4 linked regions of the Labilibaculum antarcticum genome follow. The protein of the gene in region 1 interacts with the protein of each later gene in a pairwise test. Links are inferred from orthologs where the notes say so. Each region holds a gene or a part of one and is shown on either strand. Other genes may lie near its edges.

Region 1 (2,889 bases):
ACATCAGTACGTGCATTCAATAATTTTATAAGATACTTGATAATTTCAATAATATCTTCTTTTGTCAATACCTTAGTATCGTTAGCTGTATTTAAGCCTAACTTCTTGTTAATACGATATCGACCAACATCACCTAAATCGTAACGTTTATCCGAGAAAAATAATTTATCGATTACGTCTCGAGCTGTAGCCTCATCTGGTGGCTCAGAATTTCTTAACTGACGATAAATGTGAAGAACTGCCTCTTTTTCAGAGTTACAAGGATCTTTCTGCAAAGTATTATAAATAATTGCATAATCAGCTTGATTTTGCTCTTCTTTATGCAATAATATAGTTTTTGCCCCTGACTCAAGAATTTCTTCTATATGTTCTGGTTCAAGTATTGTCTCACGATCAATAATAACCTCATTACGTTCAATAGATACTACCTCTCCTGTATCTTCATCCACAAAGTCTTCAACCCAAGACTTAAGAACACGAGCAGCAAGCTTGCGACCTACAACTTTTTTGAGTCCGGTTTTTGAAACCTTAATCTCATCAGCCAGATCGAAAATCTCTAAAATATCCTTATCACTTTCGTAACCAATTGCACGTAGCAATGTAGTAACTGGAAGTTTTTTCTTACGATCAATGTACGCAAACATAACATTGTTGATGTCTGTTGCGAACTCAATCCAAGAACCTTTAAATGGAATAATTCTGGCGGAATATAATTTGGTTCCATTAGCGTGTACACTTTGTCCAAAGAACACGCCTGGTGAACGGTGAAGCTGAGAAACAATAACACGTTCTGCTCCGTTTACTACGAAAGTACCTTTTTCAGTCATGTAAGGAACTGTTCCAAGATATACATCCTGAATAACAGTATCAAAATCCTCATGTTCCGGATCAGTACAGTAAAGTTTTAGCTTTGCTTTTAGTGGAACACTATAAGTTAAGCCTCGTTCGATACATTCTTCAATAGCGTAGCGGGGTGGATCAACAAAATAGTCGAGAAACTCCAACACGAAATTATTTCTAGTATCAGTAATTGGAAAATTCTCACTAAATACTTTAAATAATCCTTCGTTCGTTCTTTTCTCCGGGGTAGTTTCCAGCTGAAAAAAGTCTTGAAAAGATTTCAATTGTACTTCCAAAAAATCAGGATATAGAAACTGATTTTTATTTGAAGTAAAACTAATTCTTTGACTAATTGTATTTGAAGACATTTACTTAAAATTAATTGAACCTAAACGATAATAAACAACAAAAAGGCTTAGAGTCCCGGTTAGGAACTCTAAACCAAAATAACCCTATATATAGGTTTTAGCGCTTCTATTTAAGTTCAACTTCAGCTCCAGCTTCTTCTAATTGTGCTTTAAGTGCTTCAGCTTCTTCCTTAGAAACTTTTTCTTTTAATGGAGCTGGTGCAGCATCAACTACAGCCTTAGCTTCCTTCAATCCAAGACCAGTTAATTCCTTAACCAATTTCACAACAGCTAGTTTAGAACCACCTGCAGCTACAAGAATCACATCGAATTCAGTTTGCTCTGCAGCCGCCTCAGCACCTGCTGCTGCAGGACCAGCTACAACAGCCGCAGCTGCTGGCTCAATACCATACTCGTCTTTCAAAATAGTAGCTAACTCACTTACTTCCTTAACAGTCAAATTAACTAATTCTTCTGCAAACTTTTTTAAATCTGCCATTTTCCGTCAGTTTTTAAAATTTAATTTACTAAATATATTACTCTTTTTCTGAAAGTGTCTTTACAACACCAGCTATGATATTCTTTCCTGATTCCAAGGAAGAAATAACATTCTTGATTGGAGATTGAAGCGCAGCAACAATATCACCAATAAGTTCTTCTTTAGATTTGATTGAACAAAGAGCATCTAGCTCATTGTCTCCAATATAAAGCGATTGTTCAACAAAAGCCGCTTTCAGGATAGGTTTATCATGTCCCTTACGGAACTCTTTGATAAGCTTTGCAGGGGAATTTCCAGTTTCCGATAGCATAAGAGAAGTAGATCCCTTAAGTGCTACATTTAAACCTTCAAAATCACCCTCTGCTTTTTCCAAAGCAATTCGAAGAAGTGTATTCTTCACAACAATCAATTTTACGTCTTTTTCAAAACACACTCTACGAAGAGTAGATGTTTTGTCTGCACTCATGTCTGAGATGTCAGTAAGATATAAATGATTTGAAGCGTTGATTTCCTCCGTCAAGCTATCAATAATCTGAATTTTTTGTTCCCTTTTCATGATTACTAAGGTCTTGATTAATAATTAAAATTAGTCAAGTAATGACTTGACATCCACTTGGATACCAGCGCTCATTGTACTTGACAGGTACACACTCTTAACATAGGTTCCTTTTGCTGAAGAAGGTTTCAATTTATTGATAATACCAAAAAATTCTTTAGCATTATCCTGAATTTTTTCTACATCGAAAGATACTTTTCCAATTGAAGAGTGAATGATACCATATTTATCGACCTTAAAATCAATCTTTCCAGCTTTCACTTCGGCTACAGCCTTAGCAATATCCATTGTAACAGTACCCGATTTAGGATTTGGCATTAAACCACGTGGTCCTAAAACTCGTCCTAATGCTCCAACTTTTGCCATAACGGTAGGCATGGTGATGATAACATCAACGTCAGTCCATCCTCCTTTGATCTTGGCAACATACTCGTCAAGGCCAACAAAGTCAGCACCTGCAGCTTTAGCTTCTTCTTCCTTATCAGGAGTACAAAGAACTAAAACACGAACATCTTTACCAGTACCATGAGGAAGAGTAACAACTCCACGTACCATTTGGTTAGCTTTTCTTGGGTCAACTCCTAAGCGAACATCCATATCAAATGAAGCGTCAAATTTGGTGAAAGTAATCTCCTTAACCAATTTTG
Region 2 (7,990 bases), 1.7 Mb from region 1 along the record:
AAAACCCGGGTATTAACTGTAATTCGTAAAGACTAAATATTTGCCCTGTGCTTTCTCTGTATTTAATGAAATTAGTGATTTGATTTTTATTGAGAATAAATAGTTTGTCCAGATCACTTTCGTTCGCATTATTTAAATTGATAGGATCAATTAAAAGCTTGTTCAATTCGTCCAATAGATTGGAATAGTCTAATTCTTCCTCGCTTTGTTCTGCAATCTCTTCAATTAAATTTTCAATTAAATCGTTTTGCGATGCAGTGTTCTGCGATGTGGATATCAGCGTAAGGCTGAGTAAACTCAAGAGAAGAATGACTTTTTTTGAGAGAATCATAAGAACAAATTAAAATGATATATTGATATCAGCAGAAGGAGAATAGCCCAATACCGGATGTCGGGAAAATGAAATGTTTGATTTTACCAATTTGTAGGAAAATCCCATTCCCATGCTAATGGAATTAGGATGATTACTCACGCCAGCTCGTAAGGATATCATTTCGCTTATTCCGTATTCGATACCAAATTTGGTTCTTATGTCGTGATCCAAATCTTTTTCAACCTCAGAAGTGATTATGGTTTGATCAGATAATTTCCACGAAAGACCAAGTCTTGCAATGCAAGGAATTTCATCTTCGTAATCTAAAGTTGTGAAATTTGTCTGGCTTGGATTGAAGATATGAAATCCCAAATGGATATCGGGGAATATTTCTGCGAGAATTCCTGCTTCAAAAGTGTATTTACTTTGAGAGCCATAAGATTGATTCAATTCTTTTCGAATTTGATCAAATTGCAATCCGGCCCAAAAGTGTTTGCCTAAAGCACGGGAATATGCAATACCAATTTTAGATTCTTTATAAAGATTGAAACCAAATTGCTTGTAAGTCATGCTAAATGTTCCAAGCTTGGTAGGATAGTTAAAGTGAAAAGCTTTGGTACTTAATTCTTTTATTTCGAACCGATTTTCGTAGTAGGCCCCAAAAGATATTTGATCCAATTTGGCCAATATTGCCTGATTGTGAAAGCCTGCCCAATTATCTAATAATGCAACACTGGAATTTCCCATGGCATGAGAACGAGCACCTGCTAAATGATTTTCATTTGTTGCGAATAAATGAATTGGGAATAATAGAAAAATTAGGAAGTAAGTTTTTTTCATTCGGTTTTTATTGATTTGGTCACATAGTTAAGGTGCGTTAGTTGTGTGTGTTGAGATGAAGCTGCAATTAGGTAGAGTAAACAAAATCATTCCAGTGTTAAATGTAATAAAAAAACCACAAAACATTATTATGTTTTGTGGTTTTTTGAAGTAAAATATTCTATCGTATTGTTAGTTGGTCTTGAAGTCGTATTTAATTGAAGCTAATTCTTCGTTAGCTTTCACCATTTTTTCTTTAAGGCTCTCTTTAAAGGCGATAACCACTTTTTGTAATTCACTATCACCAATAGCAAGTATTTGTCCGGCAAGAATACCTGCATTCATGGCTCCATTAATACCAACTGTTGCAACAGGAATTCCAGGAGGCATTTGTGCAATACTCAAAAGTGCATCCATTCCATCTAAAGATGCATTAATTGGCACTCCAATTACAGGAATAGGTGTCATAGCAGCAATTACACCAGGTAAGTGAGCTGCCATTCCTGCACCGGCAATAATCGCTTTTATTCCTCGGTCGAATGCACCTTTTGCGAATTTTTCAACTTCTTCAGGTGTTCTGTGAGCAGATAGTGCGTGAATCTCAAAAGGGATTCTGAAGTCGTTTAAGACTTTGGCGGCTTTTTCCATAACCGGAAGATCGGATGTGCTTCCCATTATGATACTTACTTTTGCTTTCATATGGTTTTATTCGTGGATTTAATAAATAGAATGACAAAAAATCGTACTTTTGCAGCAAAATTGACGGAATGGTTTTAATTCCAATATTGCTTACAACAGTTATTGTTTTTCAAGTGTAAATTTGAAAAAAAAAAATGTATGTAACACTGTGGAGTTGAAACATTTTTTATTTCTATATTTTTAGAGAGATACATATTTTATTAAGGATACTTTAGGGCATTGCCTTAAACGCCCGATATTTCAAGGGTTTCCTTGTTGGGGGAGATCGGACAACTAAGACAAAAATTGAATCAATGAAAACTGTAAAACTTCTGGATCGAGAATTTAGAGTGTCTATTCCTGCTGAGGAAATTGACAATGTAATTGCTCAAATGGCTGAAAAAATGAATAAGGATCTTGCGGGAACGAATCCTTTATTTATTTGTATTTTAAACGGATCTTTCATGTTCGCTTCGGATTTAATGAAGCAAATAACTGTTGAAAATTCTCAAATCACATTTATGAGATTGTCTTCCTACGATGGTATGGGAACAACAGGTAAGGTGAAAAAATTAATGGGTTTTACTGAGGATTTAAAAGACAGAACAGTTGTTTTGTTGGAAGATATCGTTGATACTGGAATTACCATTACAAATACATTGGATCAAATAAAGGATTACGAAGCCAAAGAAGTTTTAATCGCTACAATGTTGTTTAAGCCTGATGCTTTAATACGTGAGGTGAAGTTGAACTATGTTGGTATGGAAATACCAAATGATTTTATTGTTGGAAGAGGATTGGATTATGACGGAATGGGTAGAAACCTTCCTGATGTATATACTGTAATCGAAAAGTAAATGTTGAATATTGTTTTATTTGGACCTCCAGGTTCTGGAAAAGGAACGCAGTCCAAATTGCTTCAGGAAAAATATGGGTTGATTCATCTTTCTACGGGTGATGTGTGCCGAGAAGAGATTAAATTGGCAACACCAGAAGGATTGGAAGCAAAAAGATTGATTGATGGAGGTAATTTTTTCCCGGATAAATTGGCATATCGAATTGTTGAGAAGTTTTTAGACAGCAATATTGATGCTAAAGGCTTTGTGTACGATGGAATGCCGAGGCACGAAGGACAAATTGATGTGTTTGATGGAATGCTTGCCAAACGAAATAGTGTTGTTGATGTTGTTATTGAATTAAAAGTGGAAGAAGAAGAATTAATTCAACGACTTTTGAAAAGAGGCGAATCATCTGGGCGACCAGATGATGGAGGAAGAGAAGTGATTGAAAAGCGCCTTGGAATTTATGAAGATGTTACTGCTCCAATTGCAAAGAGATATAAAGGAAAGGGTGTTTATCACTCAATTGATGCAATCGGAACATTAGATAATGTACTTGAACGAATAAGTGTCTTGCTTGAGAAATGTATGGCAGAGAAATTGGTTTCGGTTGAAAGACAATAGAAAGAAAAATATAATATTATGGCTGGGTCTAATTTTGTTGATTACGTAAAAATATTTTGTCGTTCGGGTGGCGGAGGAACTGGGTCTACTCACCTTTTCAGAGATAAGTTGACCATGACCGGTGGTCCTGATGGTGGAAATGGTGGTCGTGGAGGACATGTTATTATACGTGCAAACAAACAGCTTTGGACTTTGGTGCATTTGAAGTTTAGTCGTCACGTTTTCTCGGGTGATGGTGGTGATGGTGGCGCAAGCCGAAGTACGGGTAAAGAAGGAGCGGATAAGGTGATTGAAGTACCATTGGGTACAATTGCCAGGGATGCTGAAACTGGTGAAGTTATTTTTGATGTAACAGATCATGGTGAAGAGAAAATATTGGTGAAAGGTGGTCGTGGAGGTTTGGGAAACTGGAATTTCCGATCTTCAACAAATCAAACACCACGTTATGCTCAAACTGGAGAAGATCGAGTTGAACGCCCTGTGATATTAGAATTAAAAGTTCTTGCTGATGTTGGTTTAGTTGGTTTTCCAAGTGTGGGTAAATCTACTTTGCTTTCTGTTGTTTCTGCAGCCAAGCCTAAAATTGCCGATTATCCTTTTACCACATTGGTTCCAAATTTAGGTATTGTGTCTTATCGTGATAATCAGTCATTTGTAATGGCCGATATTCCTGGAATTATTGAAGGTGCGCATGAAGGTCGTGGACTTGGATTGCGATTTTTGCGACACATTGAGCGAAATTCTGTACTTCTTTTTATGGTGGCTGCCGATAGTGAAGATATCCACAATGAATACAAGATTTTGTTGAACGAATTAAAGGAATTCAACCCAGAACTTCTTGACAAACAGCGTTTGTTGGCGATAACTAAGTCGGATATGCTGGATCAGGAATTGATTGATGAAATGAAGCAGGATTTACCTAAAATACCACATGTGTTTATTTCTTCAGTAGCTCAAAAAGGTCTTATGGAACTAAAAGATATGCTTTGGAAAGCGATCAATCAGTAAGAATTTTGATGGAGTACTTCCATTGAGAGAATATTTGCTTATCACACAAGCGATATTTATATAGAGCCTGCTAAATTAAAGTATTAATGTTAAGCATGATTAATTTTTTTTAATCATGCTTAATTTGTGTTTATTCTGAATTACTCCTATTTCCATTGTCTTTTCTCATTGATTTTTAATGCAATAGGAATTGTATTGGCTCTTGAATTATTCTTTAAATAAGGAGTATATCAACAGGCTGTTGATAAACTCCTTCCAAATGAATCGTTCTTTTAGCTATATTTGTAAAAACGCGATTTTTCATGACTGCAAAATATTCTGAAGACTCAATCCGTACATTAGATTGGAAAGAACACATTCGCAAACGCCCGGGTATGTATATCGGGAAGCTTGGCGATGGATCTTCTCATGATGACGGTATATACATTTTAGTGAAAGAAGTATTAGATAACTCTGTTGATGAGTTTGCTATGGGAATTGGCAAATCAATCGAAGTTAGCATTACTGATAGAATGGTGACTGTTCGTGATTACGGACGAGGTATTCCATTGGGTAAAGTGGTAGATGTTACCTCGAAAATGAATACCGGAGCAAAATACGATTCTGAAGTATTTAAAAAATCAGTAGGCCTTAATGGAGTTGGAATTAAAGCAGTAAATGCTTTGTCTGATCAATTCATTATTGAATCATTTCGCGAAGGAGAGGTGAAAAAATCTGTTTTCTCGCGAGGTGTTTTGGTTGAGGACAATGAAATTCAAGCCAGTGAGGAAAAAAACGGTGTCAAAATCGTATTTCATCCTGATGAAGAGCTGTTTTCAAACTATCGATTTATTTCAGAATACATCGATTCGCTTCTTAAAAACTACGTTTACTTAAATACAGGTCTTTCCATTTACTTTAATGGACAAAGATTCTTTTCAAAAAATGGATTGCTTGATCTTCTGAATGAAAATATGAGCACCGAAGGTTTGTATGATATTATTCATTTGAAAGGTGAGGATATTGAAGTAGCGATGACTCATGGCCGACAATATGGAGAAGAGTATTATTCTTTTGTAAATGGACAGCACACAACACAAGGAGGCACACACCTTGTAGCTTTTAGAGAAGCATTGGTTAAAGCAATTCGTGACTTTTTCAAGAAAGATTTCGATATCTCGGATATTCGAACTTCAATTATTGCGGCAATAAGTATTAAAGTTCAAGAGCCGGTTTTTGAATCTCAAACAAAAACAAAACTAGGTTCTAAAGATATTGGCCCGGAAGGACCATCAGTTCGAAATTTTATAATGGATTTCGTGACTTCAAATCTGGATAATTATCTGCATAAAAATCCAATTGTTGCAGAATCTATTTACCAGAAAATTATTGAATCGGAAAAAGAAAGAAAGGCTATTTCCGGTATTAAAAAAATGGCTAAAGATCGTGCTAAGAAAGCGAATTTGCACAATAAAAAACTTCGCGATTGTCGGGTTCACTTTAACTCAACGCACGAACAAAAGTCTGAAGCCTCAATATTTATTACCGAGGGAGATTCTGCAAGTGGATCAATAACAAAATCGAGAAGTGTAAATACACAGGCTGTTTTTAGTCTGAAAGGAAAACCATTAAATACTTATGGTCTTACTAAAAAGATCGTGTATGAAAACGAAGAATTCAATCTTTTACAGGCAGCTTTAAATATTGAGGATGGCTTAGAAGGCTTACGATACAATAATGTGATTATTGCAACGGATGCCGATGTAGATGGAATGCACATTCGTTTACTCTTAATCACCTTCTTTTTGCAATTTTTTCCTGATGTAGTTCGAAGCGGACATTTGTATATATTGCAAACCCCTTTGTTTAGGGTTCGAAACAAAAAGAAAACGATATATTGTTATTCTGAAGACGAAAGAGAAAAAGCAATGAAGAGTGTAGGTGTTAATCCTGAAATTACCCGATTTAAAGGTTTGGGTGAGATTTCTCCGGATGAATTCAAAAATTTTATTGGTAAAGAAATCCGCCTTGATCCTGTTGTGATGAAAAAGGATGATTCTGTACCCAAGATGTTGGAATTTTATATGGGAAAGAATACACCTAACCGACAAGAATTTATCATCAGTAATCTTCATATTGAAAGAGATGAAGTATAAGTTGATGCTATCTAACTCAAATTAAGAATAAAATAAACCGAAATACCTCTATGAGTAACGACGAGACAAACGGTATGGAAATCCCGGAGGAAATGGAAGATAAAGTGAATGGAGTTCCTTCTGAAACTTTGAGGAATGTAGTCTACCTTTCCGGGATGTATCAAAATTGGTTTCTGGATTATGCATCCTATGTGATTTTAGAGCGAGCTGTACCTTACTTGAATGATGGGTTGAAACCTGTTCAGCGTAGGATATTACACGCCATGAAGCAGTTGGACGACGGACGATACAATAAGGTTGCCAATATTATTGGTAATACTATGCAGTATCATCCTCATGGAGATGCATCTATTGGAGATGCTCTTGTTCAGCTCGGACAAAAAGAGCTGTTGATAGATATGCAGGGAAACTGGGGAAATATCTTAACTGGTGATTCCTCTGCAGCGCCTCGTTATATTGAGGCCAGACTATCAAAATTTGCTTTGGAGGTTCTTTTCAATCCAAAAACAACGAATTGGAAACAATCTTACGATGGTCGAAATAAGGAACCAATCACTCTTCCTGTAAAGTTTCCTCTTTTATTAGCTCAGGGAGTTGAGGGTATTGCTGTTGGATTGGCATCAAAAATACTACCGCATAATTTCAATGAATTAATTGATGCTTGTGTAGCTTATTTACAAGGAGAAGAATTTCAACTTTATCCGGATTTCCCTACTGCAGGTATGGTAGAGGTTAGCCGTTACAACGACGGCTTACGGGGTGGAACTGTTAAAGTAAGAGCAAGAATTGAGAAGTTTGATAACCGAACCTTAAAGATTACTGAAATTCCTTTTGGGAAAACAACATCAACTTTAATAGAGTCCATTATCAAGGCAAATGATAAAGGGAAAATTAAGATTAAAAAGATTGATGACAATACCGCTGCTGATGTTGAAATATTGATTCATTTAGCGAGTGGTATTTCTTCAGATAAAACCATAGATGCTCTTTATGCATTCACCGATTGTGAAACATCTATTTCACCGAATGCCTGTATTGTTGAAAACGACAAGCCAAAATTCATTGGTGTTGCTGAAATTCTGCGTCGTGCTGCCGATAATACGGTTGGATTGCTGAAATTGGAGCTTGAAATTCGAAAAAAAGAACTTGAAGAGGCGTGGCATTATGCATCCTTGGAGCGAATCTTTATCGAAAATCGAATTTATCGTGATATTGAGGAGTGTGAAACCTGGGAGGCCGTTGTTAGTACTATCGATGAGGGATTAAAGCCTTACACTGAGAATTTGATGCGTGCTGTTACCCGAGATGATGTTGTTCGATTAACAGAAATTAAAATAAAGAGAATTTCTAAATTTGATATTGACAAAGCCAAAGATTTTATTCAGGCGATAGAGGATGAAATTGCAGAAATTATAGTGCATCTTGCGAATATCATTCCATTTACAATCAGGTACTTTAAGGCCATAAAGAAAAAGTATGGCAAAGGTCGTGAGAGAAAAACAGAGATTAGAAATTTTGAAAATATTGTAGCAACTAAGGTGGTTGTTGCGAATGAGAAGCTATATGTAAATCGG
Region 3 (7,977 bases), 1.3 Mb from region 1 along the record:
ATCGAAACATTTTTGCCCCGGGCATTGCTTTTGCTCCTCCTCACTCCATTTCGAAACCAATGAAGAGCAAAAACGGAACCGCTATTTTTCCTGCTCCTCCCCGCACAGGAATGCCATCGGGTGTATCCGGTAAGATTGTAGCCTTAAACATTGTTAATTTGGTTAAAAAAGGGGAACACGACTTAAAACACAGAGCTTCGATGGCGAAAATGGGCGCCGCATGCGTTGTATCTGCAGGATTTGGCATGACCAAAGGATCGGCCGCAACCATGACCGTTTTTCCAATTGTTCAGGATTGGGATAAATATCCTGAATGGGGACGCAGTATTAAATATACCATGGGTGAACCAGGCTTAGCGGGTCATTGGCTTAAATGGACGATGCATTATATGTTCCTGCACAAAGCCAAAGGATACCCATTTTGGTGGTTGTTACCTGAGTAAAATTTCAATTAAGTCGAATTTGTTATAACAGATATATCATGAGCAAAACAAAACGAAGAGGATATTATGAAGAAGCTTATCCTCCAATGCCTACAAAAACAACAATGTTTTGGCGCAAAGAGATCTTCTTTCAAACCTATCGGTTCATTGTTCTTAACATTAAAATTATCCGAATTGTGGTAATGGGACATTCTTAATGAATTAAAGAACACATAAATGGGGAATTTACAGCTTGTAAGTTTCCCTTTTACTTTTGCACAACTAAAAAGTAAAATACTTGTTGCCTTTACCCGTAATTGTAAAACACCTAAAAATTTACAATTACGGGTTTATCTTTCATTATCACCACTAAAAATAAAATCAGTAGGAAGCTCAACACCCTTGATGTGCAAACATGTAATTATTTATGATACCTACTCCTTAAATTTTCAAGCAAAGCAACATAATCTTCAAAATTATTCCGAACTTTGCAAAAACTAATAATTATGGTGATAGACAAAATTGAAAACCAACATCTTTATGTTGGTTTAAGTAGTAGAATTGACAAAGCATTGAACTACATCAGCAAAACAGATTTAGTGAATACTGAAATTGGCAAGTATGAAATCGACGGGCAGAATGTAATCGCAATTGTTCAAGAGTACATCTCAAAAAATCCAGAAGACGCCAAACAAGAAAGCCATTTCGAGCACATCGATATTCAGTACATTATCTCAGGAGAAGAAATGATGGGACTCGGCATTTTAACAAATCAAGTTCCTCATACTGTGATTCACGAAAAAGATGTTGCCTTTTATCCGAACGATTCAACTCCTTTTAAACTAGAAAAAGGAATGTTTGCCATCCTTTATCCGAACGACCTTCACTGTCCGGGTATGAAATGCGGTGAAAATTCGAAGGTAAAAAAACTAGTCGTTAAAATTCGCATCTAAATTTCGAAGAAAAATACAGACAGCAAGCTGAAATCTACTTTCAGCTTGCTACTGCTTCTTCCCCAAAGTTTTCAAGTTATACCGAGTTTTTTTCGCTGGCCATAGCTAACTAATTATTCAAAATGGTATAACATCTATCTCCCTCCATAGAAACATAACCAACTACAAATCCTCATCAACTACAACCACATTATAATCTGACTTGCACCCTTTTTTATAGTGCCAAACACAAATAATATTCTTAAATTTAATCTAGAGTGTTAAAAATCACTGAACTAACAAATTTAAAAACACTAACTAAAGAGGAATAAGCTCATTCCGAGCGGTTCCTTTGTGCCTCGAAATAATTATTAATTAAACCCCTAAATGTTATGAAAAAATTAAGTTTACTTGTTGTACTCTTCTCTTTCCTATTTGTGGCCTGTGCCGATAAAAAGCCAAAAGCTGAAAAAGTTGAAGTAACAACAGAAATGGAAAATATGCAAGTTGATACTAGCGTTATTGATTCTCTTGCGACTGAATTGGAAAAAACAAAAGAAGATATTGACGAAGCCGCCAAAGAAGTTGATCAATTATTAGAGGAGTTATAATCGTAAAAGCAAAGCTATGAAAAAGTTAATTATAAGCTTACTTTCCTTGTGTATCATGATGTGCACCAGTCAGGCACTAATGGCCCAAAAAGGATTGGAAAAAAAGGGAAAGGAAAAAATCGAAAAAAAGCACAACTCTCAAATGGATTCCATTCAAAAGGGAATGAAAGACAAAAAGGAGAAATTCGAAAAAAAGGGTGACGCTCACATGGACAGCATGAAGGTCCACAAAGAAAAACATCAGGGAAAATACAAAGATGCCAAGGAATCGGCGGAGTCGAAAAAAGAAGAAATGATGGGTAAAAGAGATTCCATGAAATCTGAAATGATAGAAAAAGGGCATGCTTTTGGAAAAGACAAAGAGCTGGAAGGCAATGGATTTGGACAAAAAAGAGCCGAACAAGCAAAAATGCACAGGGAAAAATGCCGTAAGGAATTAGACGAAACGGTAAACAAATCGGATGAAAAAATAAAAGCTGCCAAAGAAAAAATAAAGAATGCAAGGGAAAAGTTAGAGAAAGAAAAAAGTGAAGGCAAAGCTACTGACGAGATGTATCAGGAAAAATTAGAAAAAATTAAGAAAGCTGAAGACAGCGTGAAAGCTTTGGAAGAAAAAGTGGAAAAAGCGAAAATGGAAGAAGAATAAAAAGAAATCTTAATGGATATCACCTCTGCTAAAAGTACAACAGTACTAAGCAGAGGTTTTTTTGTGTCTAGAAAAATCTCTTAATATCAACCTCTTTAGCTAGAGGATAATCGTTAACCGAAAGAAAACGAACCATTTCGCGTGCAAAATAAGGAGCTAACATCACTCCTTTTGTACCCAAACCATTAAAAATTGCAACATGCTTGTGCAATGGATGAGTTCCCAATACCGGACGGCGATCGGCTACCGTTGGGCGTATACCGGCCCAATGATTAAGTACAGTATATGGCAGCGAAATTAAAGCATCCAAGCGAGCTAACATATTCGTTCTTGCTGCAATGGTAATCTCCTCATTATAATTTTTCCAATCGTAAGTAGAACCTACCTTAAAGCGATGCTTACCAACAGGCATTACAAATAAATTTTTGTTAATAATATAATCTTCAGGCAATTCCTTACATTCTATTTCTAACACCTCTCCCTTAGTAGGATTAAAGCTAAGGTTCTTAAAAAATGGGTTTTCAGTAGCATAATGTCCTTCACAAAAAACAATTGTCTCAGCAGAAATTCCGTGCCAGGTAATCTCACCATCAATAAACCCTACATCTTTATAGTCAAAATTCGAATCTATCAGCAATCCTTTTGATTTAAAAAACTTCCGCATTTTTTTCAGTAATTTTTCCAGATGCACATAGCCTGAATTGGTCACCCGTCCGTAGGCATTAAAATCCTTAATCCCCTTACCTATCGAATTGCTTCCAAGCCCAACAATATAATCAGAGAAATGGCCTTCTTCTATTCGCTCTTCCCACATTTTTGTCTCATTTTCAACCAAAGGTTTAATGATATCCATAGGAAACAAAAACTGATGTTCCAATTCACTTTCCAAATCCTGATACATTTTCGTCATAACAGGTAATACTTCATCTACCATCCAACTCTTGGTGAGTCGTTTAAAAACAAGAGGATTATACATTCCTGCAGCAACATCAGAAGCCTTACTTTTATCCGGACACGATACAATCGTAAAATTGAGTCCAGCTTTATACATTTCATATGCCAGTAATGATCCCGCTATTCCCTGCCCTATAATCAGAAATTTCTTTTCCATAAATTGGTGTTAAATAATTCTGCAAACTTAGCAATTTCAGACTTATAAGTCTTATTTACGCCTCGTGACTTGAATTGTTACTTGTTTGAATGTAAAAAACGATTACTTTTGCAATGCTTATTAATTCTAAATTAGAATAACAAAAATGCTACTTCACAATAAACTTAGCAAAGAAGAACTAAAGAAACAACTTGAAAACGAAAACTTTAGCAGAAAAACGTTTTCATTTTACCGATATGTGATTATTGATAATCCTCAAGAGTTTCGTGATCAATTGTACCAAAAGTGGTTTGAATTAGACTGTAAGGGAAGAATATACATTGCCCGTGAAGGGATTAATGCGCAAATGAGCGTACCGGAACACAAGCTGGACGATTTCTTTTTATTCTTGAATAGTTTGATCGAATTGCAGGACATGCCAATAAAATGGGCTGTAGAAGATGATGGAAAATCATTTTACAAGCTAATCGTTAAGCTTCGACCAAAAATTGTTGCTGACGGATTGGATGATAATGCCTATGATGTAACCAATGTGGGGAATCATCTCTCACCCATTGAGTTTCACGAGCAAATAAGCAGGCTGGATACCATCGTTGTGGATATGCGAAATCATTACGAAAGTGAAATAGGACATTTCGAAAATGCAATTTGCCCCGATGCAGATACCTTTCGCGAGGAAATAGACATTGTGGTTGATGATTTGAAGGACAAAAAGGATCAGAAAGTACTGCTTTACTGCACAGGAGGAATTCGTTGCGAAAAAGCCAGCGCCTATCTCAAACATCATGGTTTCGAGGATGTGAACCAATTGCATGGTGGAATTATCGCCTATGCTCAGGAAATTAAACAGCTTGGGCTGGATTCAAAATTCAGAGGGAAAAACTTTGTGTTTGATGAACGGTTGGGCGAAAGTATTAACAATGAAGTAATAGCTAAGTGTCACCAATGTGGTGCAACTTGCGATACTCATACCAATTGCGCCAACGACGATTGCCATTTGCTCTTTATTCAGTGCGAAGAATGCCGCGATCATTACCAAGGCTGTTGTACCGATGAGTGCACAGAAATTATTCAATTGCCATTGGAAGAACGAAAACTATTGCGATCTAAATTTCACGACAAATACAGTAAAAGTCAGATTTACAGGAAGAGGATCAGGCCAAAGTTGAAGGGAATTAAGAATTAGGAATGATGAATTAAAAATTACTGCACCCCTTTCTTTATCAGGATTTCCCTAAAAAAGTGAAGACTCAAATAATAAAAATCACCAACTAACGAATTAATCACTAAATCCCCTAAAGGGGACTTGATTCAATATCTGAATAATTAGGTTAATAATTGAATAAGGGCCTTTAGAGGTTTGAGTTGGAAAAAATAAATTCCAAGGAACAAGTAATAAGAAACAAGTTCCAAGAACTATCATCTGAGCCGTGCCTTAGCTCGGCAATATGAAGGGAAAACAAAAAGCGTCATCCTGAACGAAGTGAAAGATCTCGTCGATGGAGACAGATTACTCGATTCCTTGGGATGAAGTATTAAAAACAAAGACGCTGTCAGGTTCTACGAACACTTACAGGTCGATAACTGATAACACATGACCAATTTTTGGCACAACATACAAACTCCCAGCTTCTCACTCGCTCCCATGGAGGACGTTACCGACACCTCGTTTCGCGAGATTGTTTTACAAACTTCGCAGGAAGCGAAACTGAACATTCTATTTTCAGAATTTACTTCCGTTGATGGAATGTGTCACCCCATAGGACAAGATAAGGTAAAGCACCGGTTGCGAATTAATAAATCGGAAAAAGCATTGCTGAAGCAGAAAAACGTTAAGATAATTGCGCAGATCTGGGGAAAAGATCCGGAGAAATATTACAAAACAGCTCAATACATAGCCCGAGAAACCGATTTTGATGGCATAGACATTAACATGGGCTGTCCGGTAAAAAATGTGGTGAAAAATGGCTGTTGCTCGGCCCTTATTGCTCAACCCGATTTGGCCAAAGAAATTATTTTAGCCACAAAAGAAGCTACCAATCTGCCTTTGAGCGTGAAAACCCGAATAGGATTTAAGGAAGTGGTTACCGAATCGTGGATATCCCATTTGCTGGGAACACCTATTGATGCTCTGGCTATTCACGGACGCATACAAAAACAACTGTCAAACGGAATGGCCGATTGGAACGAAATAGCGAAAGCGGTGCAATTAAGGAATCAACTTGCTCCCCACATTAAAATTATTGGTAACGGCGATGTAGACAGTTACGAAGAAGGACTCCAAAAAGTAAAGCAATATGGTGTTGATGGCGTAATGGTAGGTCGTGGTATCTTTAAAAACCCTTGGTTCTTTTATCCCGATAAGGGAGATGTGAGTATGGACGAAAAACTGGCTCTTTTAAAAGAGCACACCCGCGTGTTCGATGAATCTTGGGGGAAAACTAAGAATTTCGCCATACTGAGACGTTTTTTTAAGATTTACACCAGTGGATTTATTGGTGCCTCTGCCCTGCGTAATCTATTAATGAATACGCACAATGCAAAGGAAGTTTACGAAACGCTTGAACGGTTTGCTGTGAGTAATGAACTGAAAACTGTAAACTGTGAGTAAGTAAATAGGGCCTCAATTTTAGATTCCAAAACTACTTGAACCTTCGACTTTCTAGACTTTTCAAACCCCTTGGTATAATTTTCGTGATATTTGAAGCAACCAATTGATCTTTTTGCATCTGCTTTATGTAGTTCGTTACGAACTAAAATGATTACTCTGATTCGCCATCAAATGAAAACTAAAAATTTAATTCTGCTAATTGCAACAATTGCAAGTCTTCTGAGCTCATGCGATAATGATAAATATTCGGATTTCACCACAGTTCCGAATGATTACTTTCCATTGCAAATTGGCGATACATGGGAATACGACGATCATATCCGTAAAGTAACGGGAACCGAAAAAGTAAACAACATCGAATACAAAGTAGTTACAAATAAAACCTACCGTGCCGATACCCTATATTATTCCTACAACAACTACTATCGTTTAGGGAGTTATGGAAAGGTTTACCAACTTTACCGCGATAAATCTGATGAATTCCTATTTCTTAATTTTTCTCGCAGAGAAGGTGAAAGCTGGAGTTACGAAACTGCTGACAGAGATGATCAGAAATGGAATGTAGAAGTTCTTCCTGAATTAAACTTTACCATTAATAATCACATCATAAAAAACTGTAAATCATTCTTTTACAACGTTCCCGGCTGCGCCGATGAAGAACACCAGATAACTTTTGCCCCTGGAGTAGGTGAAATTCATAGTTACTCAACAGCTTGGGGAATTAGCCAAACAATTCAAAAAACAAAGATTAATGGCATCATCCGTCAATTTTAAAAATTAGTAAAGTGGCACAATTATTGTTCATAAGTAACCAATTACGAATTACTGCATCTAGTATAAGAATGAAGTAATTTACTCTTAAACTTGTCCTATATTATGAAAATATTTACATCAGTAATGATCATTATTCTATTAGGTCTTTGTCATTATGTCGACGAATTAAGCCCAAAACAACAAGAAAACTTACCAGCGCAAAGTAGCAACAAGGCATATGGCCCTGTTGAGTATGAACAAAACGAAATTGATATTTTAAAAACCGATACCGTTTACTACACCCTTCAAAATACTAAAGAAATAGACATTAACAGAACTGTAAACTAAAAAGGACGTGGCTTGACAACAATTTTCAAAAAGAAAAGATTAATGGGATTGAATAATTATGTCAATAAAAAAGGATAGGCTCTCACCCATCCTTAATTTTCAATTCGTTTCTTGAATTAACAACACCTTTTTTACAGAAACTTCCGCGTCTTTACTATTTCGAGCTTTACGAGAACGAGCTTTGATATTTGCACTCATAATATATTCGTGGATAAGCTTACAAATAGCAGCATATTTCTCTGGAAAAGCAACTACCACTGCATCTAAGTAAGGAAGCAATTGTTCATTTACAATTTTGCGAACCACACGTCTTTGAGCCGATGGCGCAATAACTTTTGCCACCCCAGTCACAGTATTTTGGGTCTCTAAGAATTGAATTCGAAGATTTCCACTTGTCTTTACAAACTTGTCAAATAGACTCTCAACACCTGTTAATCCAGCCATTTTTTGCTTCAATTCCGGCTCATTTAAATTTACAATCAGCAACTTCGATATGATCATCTGAGACTTGTAACTCTTACGGTGCATGTTCATATCATGAAT
Region 4 (9,246 bases), 1.5 Mb from region 1 along the record:
GTTGTACTGGGTGCTAATGTAGTACTTACCGGATCGACAAGAATAATAGATGTGACTGGAGAAAAACCTGTTGAACACAGTGGATTTATTCCAGCTCGTTCAGTAGTGATTCCAGGAACAAGAACCAAAAAATTTCCAGCAGGAGAATATCAGGTTCCTTGTGCTTTAATCATCGGAAAAAGAAAAGCATCTACCGATTTAAAGACCTCGTTGAATGATGCATTGCGCGAATACAATGTAGCAGTCTAAATAAATTAATAAAGAATAATTAACAATGAGTAATTGAAGTAATTCAATTACTCATTTGCTTGCTAAATATTATCGACACACATTTCCTTACGATCATGCACAACGACATTAAAAAAGCTTTGGAAGTTCTTCATTCCGGAGGCGTTATTTTATACCCTACTGATACTATTTGGGGTATAGGTTGCGATGCAACAAATCCTGAAGCTGTAAAAAAGGTCTACGAAATTAAGAAAAGGGAAGATTCGAAAGCCATGTTGGTATTAATGGAAAATGCCAATCGTCTGAATTCATATGTTGATGAGGTTCCTGAAATTGCCTGGGATTTAATAGATACAAATGATCAGCCAATGACTTTGATTTATCCGGGAGCTAAAAATCTGGCGCCAAATTTGATCAATTCAGATGGAACCATTGGTATTCGAATTACCCGCGAAGAGTTTACTCAAAACTTGATTCAGCGATTCAAAAAACCAATTGTTTCCACTTCTGCAAATCAAAGTGGAGATGTTGCACCTGCCAACTTTTACGAAATCAGTGATGAAATAAAAGAAGCAGTAGATTATATCGTAGAATACCGACAAGAGGATATGGAAAAATGCACCCCTTCCAGTATCATCAAGATTGGCTTAGGCGGAGAGTTTCAAATTATAAGACCGTAGGGACACATCAGAGTGTGTCCTCACGGATATATTCTTACATTCCAATTGATTTTATTGAGCCAGAACCTGCTGATTTTGAGTCGATAGACTCAGGTTTGCCTCGGTAGTAAATATCACCGCTGCCGGCTACTCTCGCGTTCAGGTTTTTTGTTGCGTATACCTTGCAATCTCCCGATCCTGATACGCGAACACTTACGTTTTCAGATTTAAGATGGCCGGCATTAACATTACCCGATCCACTAATATGTATTTCAAGTTCTTGTAATCCATCTCCCTCCAGGTTAATGTCTCCCGATCCGGAAATGTGGCACTCAATGTTTTCAGCCGATAAATCTTCAATAAAGATATTACCACTTCCACTTATTGCATACTTGGCATTGTCCGTTTTAATACTGCTTTTGGCTACAATATTACCCGAACCAGAAATGCTTAGATTCTTTATCTGCGATGAAGAAATATACACCTCAATATTTTTAAAGGAACTGTTCCATCCCCAACTTTTATTTTTTTTACGCTTAATTTTTAAAGTTCCATCTTCCACTTCAGTAATAATTTCATCCAAATCATCGGCATCACCTTTAATTTTAACAGAGGTTGAGTTGTCTTGTGTTACAAAGACTTTTGCATGAATCGACAAACTGATCGAGTTAAAATCTCGCACCTCACGAGTCTCCGTTTTCTGTGCAAAAACCATACTACCGCTCAATATAAAAGCGAATAAGGCAAATATGGCAACAATTTTTTTTGTCTTCATCTGTATTATAATTTTAGTGAAAAAATAAGATACTTATATAAAGACGAACAAGTCGATGAAAAGTTGCACCTTAAAAAATCATAAAAATTGGCGGGCAATTTATTCTTTTCACTATTTGTATCTACATTCGCTTAAAATTTTCACAATGGAGTTCAAGCATACAAAGAAAATACAAATTCGTTTTGGCGATATCGATCTAATGGGACACGCCAATAATGGTGTACAGTTGAGTTATTTAGACTTGGCTCGAATGGAATATTTCAAAAAAGTTTATGGGGAGGTAATTGACTGGAACGATGCAGGTTTAATCGTAGCTCATCTGGAAATTGATTATTTGTCGCCTATACTGCTAAACGACAAAATAGAAGTACATACAAAAATCTATAAAATTGGAACTAAAAGTGTCTCACTACACCAAAATATAGTCGATTTACTAACAGGCGAAATTAAAACCAGAACATCGCAGGTAATGGTTGCCTACAGTCGAAAGTTAGGTGAAAGCATAAAAGTGCCTGAAACACTAAAAATTAGAATACGCGAGTTCGAAGGAGAAGTATCAATTTGATTTTTTGAGATAACAAACGACTACTTCCAAACCGTTGGAACTCTATCAGCATCAAGAATGCAGGCAGTACAGCATGCATATCAGTAACCCACTTCACAAATAAACAACTCCACTCTGTAAGTAGATACGTCCACTTCATAAATAAAGAACGGCACACTGTATGTAGATACGCCCACTTCACCAATGAATACATCCACATCCTAAAGTGTCTGGTTAACTTGTAGTGGAGACATTAATTAGTGAAGTGCATGTCTCAAAACTTGATGTGCTAGTATTGTTGGTTGAAGTGGAGAAAGGTATATTAGAAGTGGAAGAGTTAAAGTTAGTGGTGGGAGGATGTGTGTGTCAAGTGGATCAATTGATAATGTCAATTGAATTTCTTAAATAACTCGAAATAAAATGTAGCCGAGTTCCCTTATGTGCTTTTGGAGTAATCACGCCAAAAAGGAACAATATAAATATCCGTAAAGAATTCTGAATGTTTCGTAATAGCTTGGAAGAATTGTAAGTAATCTAAACGTTGAAGTTTATTCCTCTTCTAAATACATGTCGATAAGACCTTCGGAGGTCTGCATGGTAATGGTTTTATTTTCTTCATCTATTTCAATGAAGTTTTCTTCTGCAAAAGGAATCAGAACTTCCTGATCGTTAACCGAAATAACCAGAACAATATTACCTGAGTAATCTTGAATATCTTCAATTTCACCCAATTTCCCTTTTTCCTCATCAATGTAAATGAAACCGATCAACACATTTGGATCAAGATCATCCCCTTCTGCTACATATTCAGGAACATCTTTCATGGGAATGTAAATATCGCAACCAATAAATCGCTTTGCTTTCGCTTCCGTGTCCAAATCTTCTATACCAATACGCACAGAAGAATGATTTCGCAGAGTAATACCGTTTTTAGGAATAAAAAAAGGAACCAGTCCTCCGTCGATATCGACAAGAACTGATCCCAATTTATTTTTTTCAAGAAGGTTGCTGTTTTTATTGGCAACTAATTCGCCTTTAACTCCATGAGTTTTAGTAAATGTTCCGGCCAAGTAGCAATCTTCTATTTTAAGCATATACCAATATTAAGCTTTAGTTTCATCAGAACCTTCAGAACCTTCAGCAGGAGCAGCAGGAGCAGCGGCTTCAGCAGCAGCAGCTTTTGCAGCAGCTAATTTAGCTTCTTTCTCAGCTTCTTTTGCAGCTTCTTTTGCAGCTTTCTCAGCTTCTTTTTCTGCTTTTTCTGCTTCTTTTGCAGCTTCTTTTTCTGCTTTTTCAGCTCTTGCAGCAGCTTCTTCAGCTTTCACAATAGCTTCAGCATCAGAAACTCTCTTAGCGATAATTTCTGCTCTGTCAGTGTTAATCTTAGTTTCAGCTTCTAAACGAGCTTTAGCTGCGTCATCAGCGTTTTTCGAAAGACCATCTTTCTTAGCGTTGATTTTAGCATCTTTTTCTTTCTTCCATGCTTCGTATTTTACTTCAGCAGTTGCTTCATCAAAAGCACCTTTTTTCACACCGTCTAACAAGTGCTTTTTCATCATTACACCTTCGTAAGATAAAATTGCTCTTGCAGTGTCAGTAGGCTGAGCACCGTTACCAAGCCAGTTGATAGCTTTGTCAAAATCCAAGTTAATTGTAGCAGGATTGGTGTTTGGATTATAAGATCCAATACGCTCAATGTATTTACCATCACGTGGTGATCTGCTGTCTGCTACCACAATGTGGTAGAATGCGTTTCTTTTGCGACCGTGTCTAGCGAGTCTAATTTTTACTGGCATAACTTTATTTTTATAAATGAATAAGTTGTGGTATACATACCACGATTTATAAGCGCGACAAAGATACTATTTTATTTCTGATTAGAAACACCTGTTTTAAATATATTTCAAGTTTATAACAGGCCTCTTAATAGCGCATTACATGCATCGCACCTTCAATCTCACATCTATTATTTTAGATCGCTCTTTTGGGGCGTGCCCTCCTAAAGTCGGTCGGGCTTTTCGTTTCTACTCCTCACTCGCCAGCTCGTTGCGGGGTATCCACTTCTATCCCTCACGCACTCAGATTTTAACAAATCTTATTGAATTCGAAGGCATTTCTTATTCGATATTTACTAATTTTACCCAACTTTAAGGACAGGCAGAAAAACGCCTGTAAAACAGATAGAATATACATTACCAGATAGATATAAATGACCGCATTCACGCATTTACACGTTCATTCACAATATTCCATTCTCGATGGAGCTGCCAGTGTACAAGGACTGGTTACTAAAGCCAAAGAAGATGGTATGACCGCCTTGGCGATTACCGATCATGGCAACATGTTTGGCGCAAAACAGTTTCACGATATCGCAACTAAAAATGGAGTGAAACCAATATTAGGAATCGAGGCTTATGTAGCCAGAAGAGATCGAAATCAAAAAAGTGAAAGAGAAGACCGTTCAGGATATCATTTAATTATTCTGGCCAAAAACTTGGAGGGATACCATAATTTAATGCGATTGGCATCTTTTGGATATACCGAAGGATTCTACTACAAACCAAGAATCGATCGCGAATTACTCGAGAAATACGGGGAAGGATTAATTATTAGTTCTGCTTGTTTGGGAGGAGAAATTCCTCAGAAAATTATGGCCGGTAATTTAGATGGAGCAAAAGATACCATCCGGTGGTATAAAAATTTATTTGGAGCCGATTTCTATTTGGAAATCATGCGTCATAAAACCGACGATCCTCAGGTGAATGCGAACATCTACGATAATCAGCAGTTGTGTAATGTAAAAATACTGGAATTAGGGAAAGAATTCGATGTTAAAGTAATTGCGACAAACGATTCTCATTTCTTAAATGCCGAAGATGCAGATGCTCATGATTTATTAATTTGTTTAAATACGGGTAAGGATCTTGACGATCCTAAACGAATGCGATATACGAAGCAGGAATTTTTCAAGACAAGCAATGAAATGCTCGAATTGTTTTCTGATGTTCCCGAGGCAATTACCAATACAGCAGAAATAGCCGAAAAGGTTGAAGAGTATGTGTTGGATTTGGCTCCGTTTATGCCCGATTTTCCTATTCCAGAAGGTTTCGAGGATGCCGATGCTTTTCTTCGACACTTAGCTTTCGAAGGAGCACATGAACGTTGGGGGGAGGACTTAGAGCCAAATGTTGTAGAGCGTTTGGATTTCGAGCTGGATACCATCAAGAAAATGGGATTCCCTGGTTATTTCCTGATTACATGGGATTTTATCAAGGCAGCACGGGATATGGGTGTGATTGTTGGTCCTGGTCGTGGTTCTGCTGCAGGTTCAGCTGTTGCTTATAGTATTAAAATTACCAATATCGACCCGATTAAATATGATTTACTGTTCGAGCGTTTTCTGAATCCCGATCGTATCTCCATGCCCGATGTGGATATCGATTTTGATGATGATGGTCGCCAAATGGTATTGGATTGGGTTACCGAAAAATACGGACACGATAAGGTGTCGCATATTGTTACTTTTGGAACTATGGCCGCCAAAATGGCCATTCGTGATGTTGCAAGAGTTTTAAAATTGCCACTTCCCGAAGCCGATCGACTGGCAAAAATGATTCCAGACGGGCCAAAAGTGAGCCTTAAAAAGGCATTTGCCGAGGAACCGGAATTCGCCAAAGAAAAAGATTCTGATAATCCTTTAATATCCAGAACCTTGAAGTTCGCAGAAACTTTGGAGGGTTCCATACGACAAACGGGAGTTCATGCTTGTGGTGTGATCATAGGTCGAGATCCATTAATCGAGCACATTCCTGTAATGAAGGTGAAGGATTACAATCTATTGGTAACACAGTATGATGGGCGATTTGTTGAGCCAGTTGGGATGTTGAAGATGGATTTCTTGGGTTTGAAAACGCTATCCATTATTAAAGATACATTGGCCAATATCAAATTGTCTAGAGGAATTGACATTGATGTTGATAAAATTTCTTTGACCGACGAGAAGGCGTTCGAGATGTTTGCCAAGGGTGAAACTACAGGTATATTCCAGTTTGAGTCACCAGGAATGAAAAAACATCTTCGTGCTTTAAAACCTAACCGGTTTGAAGATTTGGTTGCCATGAATGCCTTGTATCGTCCGGGACCGATGGAATACATTCCACAGTTTATTCGCCGAAAGCATGGCGAAGAAGAGATTCAGTACGATCATCCAATTATGGAAAAATATTTGGATGACACTTACGGAATTACGGTGTATCAGGAGCAAGTTATGCTTCAGTCACGAGCTTTGGCTGGATTTACCCGAGGCATGTCCGATTCATTGCGTAAAGCGATGGGTAAGAAGCAGATTAAAATGATGGATGAACTGAAGGTGAAGTTCATCAATGGATGTCACGATAATCCCGAATTTATGGAGGGGGTTAATGGTGATAATGTTAAAGCAGATAAAACAATTGAAAAGATTTGGTCCGATTGGGAGGCCTTTGCCAAATATGCATTTAATAAATCGCACTCGGTTTGTTATGCCTATATCGCTTATCAAACCGGATTTCTGAAAGCACACTATCCTGCTGAATTTATGGCTGCAGTATTAAGCCGGAATTTATCTGATATCACCAAAGTTACCATTTTTATGGATGAGTGTAAACGCATGGGAATGCCTGTATTGGGACCTGATGTGAATGAATCTTATTCTCGTTTCATGGTAAACAAAGAAGGTGACATTCGTTTTGGAATGGCTGCAATAAAAGGCGTTGGAGAACAGGCTGTTATAGATATTATTAATGAAAGAGAGAATGGGAATTTTAAATCCATTTTTGATTTTATCGAGCGGGTTAATCTTCGAACGGTTAATAAGCGAACCATGGAGAATCTGGCCATGTCTGGTGGGTTTGATAGTTTTGGCTTAAAACGAGGTCAATATTTTCATGCAGATGAATTTGATTCCACTTTCATGGAAAATTTAGTGAAATATGGAAATAAACTGCAGGCAGAAAACAACAGTATGCAACAAACCTTATTCGGGGATGTTGATGATTATGTAGTAATACCGCCAAAAATTCCGCAGTGTGCCGATTGGCATAAGTTGGAACGTTTAAATAAGGAGAAAGCTTTAATTGGCATCTACCTTTCAGCTCATCCTTTGGATGATTTTCGCTTGGAAATTGAGTCGTTCTGTAATGCGACCTTCTCTAAATTAAGCTCATCGATGGAGTTTTATAAGGATAAGGAAGTTAGTGTTGCAGGTATGGTAACTGCGGTGAGAAGAGGAACCACCAAAACGGGAAATCCTTTCGCAATTGTTACTATAGAAGACTTTACGGATTCCTATGAATTTGCGTTTTTCTCGAAAGATTTTGTTGAATATGGCAATTACTTTATCGAAGGGATTTCCATATTTATAAATGGAAGGGTGCAAACCCGAAGTTGGCCGCGCGATTCAACAGAATTGGAGTTTAAGGTGAAGGGCATTAGTTTGCTTTCCGAGGTAAGAGAAAAAAGAGTAAAAGAGATTACTGTTGAGATTCCGCTAATGAGCCTTACTAATGAGTTAATCACAGAGATGGCAAGTTGTATGGAGGAGAGTAAAGGGAATTTAAAGGTTAATTTTGTTATATTCGACAATCGAAATGTGAGAATGAAAATGTTTTCAAGATCTTGTAGGGTAAACCTTTCCAATGAATTGATTGAATATTTTAAGAATAATCCTGATATTGAATTCAAAATTAATTAACTTGCACGGGTAAATATAAAATTCAAAACAATTAAAAATAGATTACCATGACAATTGCAGTAAACGATGCTAATTTCGAAGAGGTTGTGTTGAAATCAGATAAGCCTGTATTGGTTGACTTTTGGGCAGAATGGTGTGGACCTTGCAGAATGGTTGGCCCAATTGTAGACGAGCTTTCTAAAGATTATGACGGTAAAATTGTAGTCACAAAAATGGATGTTGATAGTAGCCCTGCTACTTCTGCAAAATTCGGAATTCGTAACATTCCTACTATCCTTTTCTTTAAAGGTGGTGAAATTGTAGATAAACAGGTTGGAGCTGTACCAAAATCTAGTCTTGCTGAAAAAATTGATGCTTTATTGTAAGTATTCATTGCAAAATATTTGGGCATAGAGAGATTCTTTCTATGCCTTTTTTTTTCTTTTTTCACATTCAAAATAGTTTTTTTTGAAGCAACTTTCTGATCTAATACAATTTGAAGAATTCGATAATCTCGAGCTTTTGGCCAAGCAGATTGTTGAAGGGTTTTTAATTGGTTTGCATCGAAGTCCGTATCATGGATTTTCAGTTGAATTTGCGGAGCATCGCCTCTACAATAAAGGGGAATCAACCAAACATATCGATTGGAAATTATATGCCCGCAGCGATAAGTTATTTGTGAAACAATTTGAGGAGGAAACGAACCTAAGGGCTCATATTGTTATAGATACCTCTTCTTCAATGCTGTTTCCTTATCAGCAAAAGCACCAAACTAAACTGGGATTTTCGGTACTGTGCGCCGCAGCCTTGGTTCACTTACTAAGAAAACAAAGAGACGCAGTAGGTTTGTGTACTTTTTCCGACAAAATAGACCTGCTTATCCCGGCAAAACTTTCAAATACGCACGCTCATTTGTTGTATGCTCATTTGGGTAAATTATACAATAAAGAAGGAATTGAGAAAAACAGGGAGACCAAAATTTCAGATACATTACACAAGCTTGCCGAAGCATTGCATAAACGCTCTCTTGTAATTGTTTTTTCTGATTTTATGGGAGACGAAACTCCAAAAGAACTATTAGAATCATTGCAGCATTTGCGTTTTAATAAACATGAGGTTTTGCTGTTTTCCGTTCGGGATATCGAATTCGAAAACGAGTTTAATTTCGTGAATCGCCCCAGTCAATTTATCGATTTAGAAACAGGAGAAAACATTAAGCTTAATCCATCGGATATTAGAGAAATATACAGTAAAAAGCAAAAAGATTTTTTTAACGAGTTGGAGCTTTTGTGCGGACAGTTTGCAATCGATTATGCTGAAGCTGATATTC

The links.
Region 2: the proteins of rplL (region 1) and obgE interact in binary tests that used the Escherichia coli proteins (3 or more experiments, as listed by UniProt). The link is inferred for Labilibaculum antarcticum from one-to-one orthologs.
Region 3: the proteins of rplL (region 1) and trhO interact in binary tests that used the Escherichia coli proteins (3 or more experiments, as listed by UniProt). The link is inferred for Labilibaculum antarcticum from one-to-one orthologs.
Region 4: the proteins of rplL (region 1) and dnaE interact in binary tests that used the Escherichia coli proteins (3 or more experiments, as listed by UniProt). The link is inferred for Labilibaculum antarcticum from one-to-one orthologs.

The regions. Positions count from the first base shown.
Region 1 is NZ_AP018042.1:3,348,764-3,351,652, reverse strand. It holds rplL (50S ribosomal protein L7/L12), read right to left. Parts: upstream 1,687-2,889; coding sequence 1,315-1,686; downstream 1-1,314. Other genes in the region: rplA (50S ribosomal protein L1), read right to left, coding at 2,273-2,889; rplJ (50S ribosomal protein L10), read right to left, coding at 1,724-2,242; rpoB (DNA-directed RNA polymerase subunit beta), read right to left, coding at 1-1,208. UniProt on the Escherichia coli protein: The binding site for several of the GTPase factors involved in protein synthesis (IF-2, EF-Tu, EF-G and RF3). Is thus essential for accurate translation.
Region 2 is NZ_AP018042.1:1,683,665-1,691,654, reverse strand. What follows is about bases 2,474-5,286. They hold obgE (GTPase ObgE), read left to right. Parts: upstream 2,474-3,291; coding sequence 3,292-4,281; downstream 4,282-5,286. Other genes in these bases: ALGA_RS06520 (DNA topoisomerase IV subunit B), read left to right, coding at 4,584-5,286; ALGA_RS06530 (adenylate kinase), read left to right, coding at 2,668-3,273; hpt (hypoxanthine phosphoribosyltransferase), read left to right, coding at 2,474-2,667. Outside these bases: ALGA_RS06550 (ComEA family DNA-binding protein), read right to left, coding at 1-331; ALGA_RS06545 (PorV/PorQ family protein), read right to left, coding at 341-1,153; purE (5-(carboxyamino)imidazole ribonucleotide mutase), read right to left, coding at 1,325-1,831; more of hpt, read left to right, coding at 2,125-2,473; more of ALGA_RS06520, read left to right, coding at 5,287-6,416; ALGA_RS06515 (DNA gyrase/topoisomerase IV subunit A), read left to right, coding at 6,467-7,990. UniProt on the Escherichia coli protein: An essential GTPase which binds GTP, GDP and possibly (p)ppGpp with moderate affinity, with high nucleotide exchange rates and a fairly low GTP hydrolysis rate.
Region 3 is NZ_AP018042.1:4,636,303-4,644,279, reverse strand. Bases 3,088-5,887 are described here. They hold trhO (oxygen-dependent tRNA uridine(34) hydroxylase TrhO), read left to right. Parts: upstream 3,088-3,867; coding sequence 3,868-4,908; downstream 4,909-5,887. Other genes in these bases: ALGA_RS18510 (tRNA dihydrouridine synthase), read left to right, coding at 5,317-5,887; ALGA_RS18520 (NAD(P)/FAD-dependent oxidoreductase), read right to left, coding at 3,088-3,722. In the rest of the region: ALGA_RS18550 (NAD(P)/FAD-dependent oxidoreductase), read left to right, coding at 1-443; ALGA_RS23075 (hypothetical protein), read left to right, coding at 482-640; ALGA_RS18535 (YhcH/YjgK/YiaL family protein), read left to right, coding at 929-1,375; ALGA_RS18530 (hypothetical protein), read left to right, coding at 1,747-1,965; ALGA_RS18525 (hypothetical protein), read left to right, coding at 1,982-2,611; more of ALGA_RS18520, read right to left, coding at 2,679-3,087; more of ALGA_RS18510, read left to right, coding at 5,888-6,333; ALGA_RS18505 (hypothetical protein), read left to right, coding at 6,505-7,107; ALGA_RS18500 (hypothetical protein), read left to right, coding at 7,210-7,434; ALGA_RS18495 (hypothetical protein), read right to left, coding at 7,534-7,977. UniProt on the Escherichia coli protein: Catalyzes oxygen-dependent 5-hydroxyuridine (ho5U) modification at position 34 in tRNAs, the first step in 5-carboxymethoxyuridine (cmo5U) biosynthesis.
Region 4 is NZ_AP018042.1:1,813,993-1,823,238, reverse strand. Bases 4,069-8,137 are described here. They hold dnaE (DNA polymerase III subunit alpha), read left to right. Parts: upstream 4,069-4,415; coding sequence 4,416-7,937; downstream 7,938-8,137. Other genes in these bases: trxA (thioredoxin), read left to right, coding at 7,985-8,137. Outside these bases: ALGA_RS07095 (2,3,4,5-tetrahydropyridine-2,6-dicarboxylate N-succinyltransferase), read left to right, coding at 1-249; ALGA_RS07090 (L-threonylcarbamoyladenylate synthase), read left to right, coding at 309-908; ALGA_RS07085 (head GIN domain-containing protein), read right to left, coding at 943-1,662; ALGA_RS07080 (acyl-CoA thioesterase), read left to right, coding at 1,808-2,227; ribosome maturation factor RimM, read right to left, coding at 2,755-3,300; ALGA_RS07070 (30S ribosomal protein S16), read right to left, coding at 3,310-4,002; more of trxA, read left to right, coding at 8,138-8,302; ALGA_RS07055 (DUF58 domain-containing protein), read left to right, coding at 8,385-9,246. UniProt on the Escherichia coli protein: DNA polymerase III is a complex, multichain enzyme responsible for most of the replicative synthesis in bacteria. This DNA polymerase also exhibits 3' to 5' exonuclease activity. The alpha chain is the DNA polymerase catalytic subunit.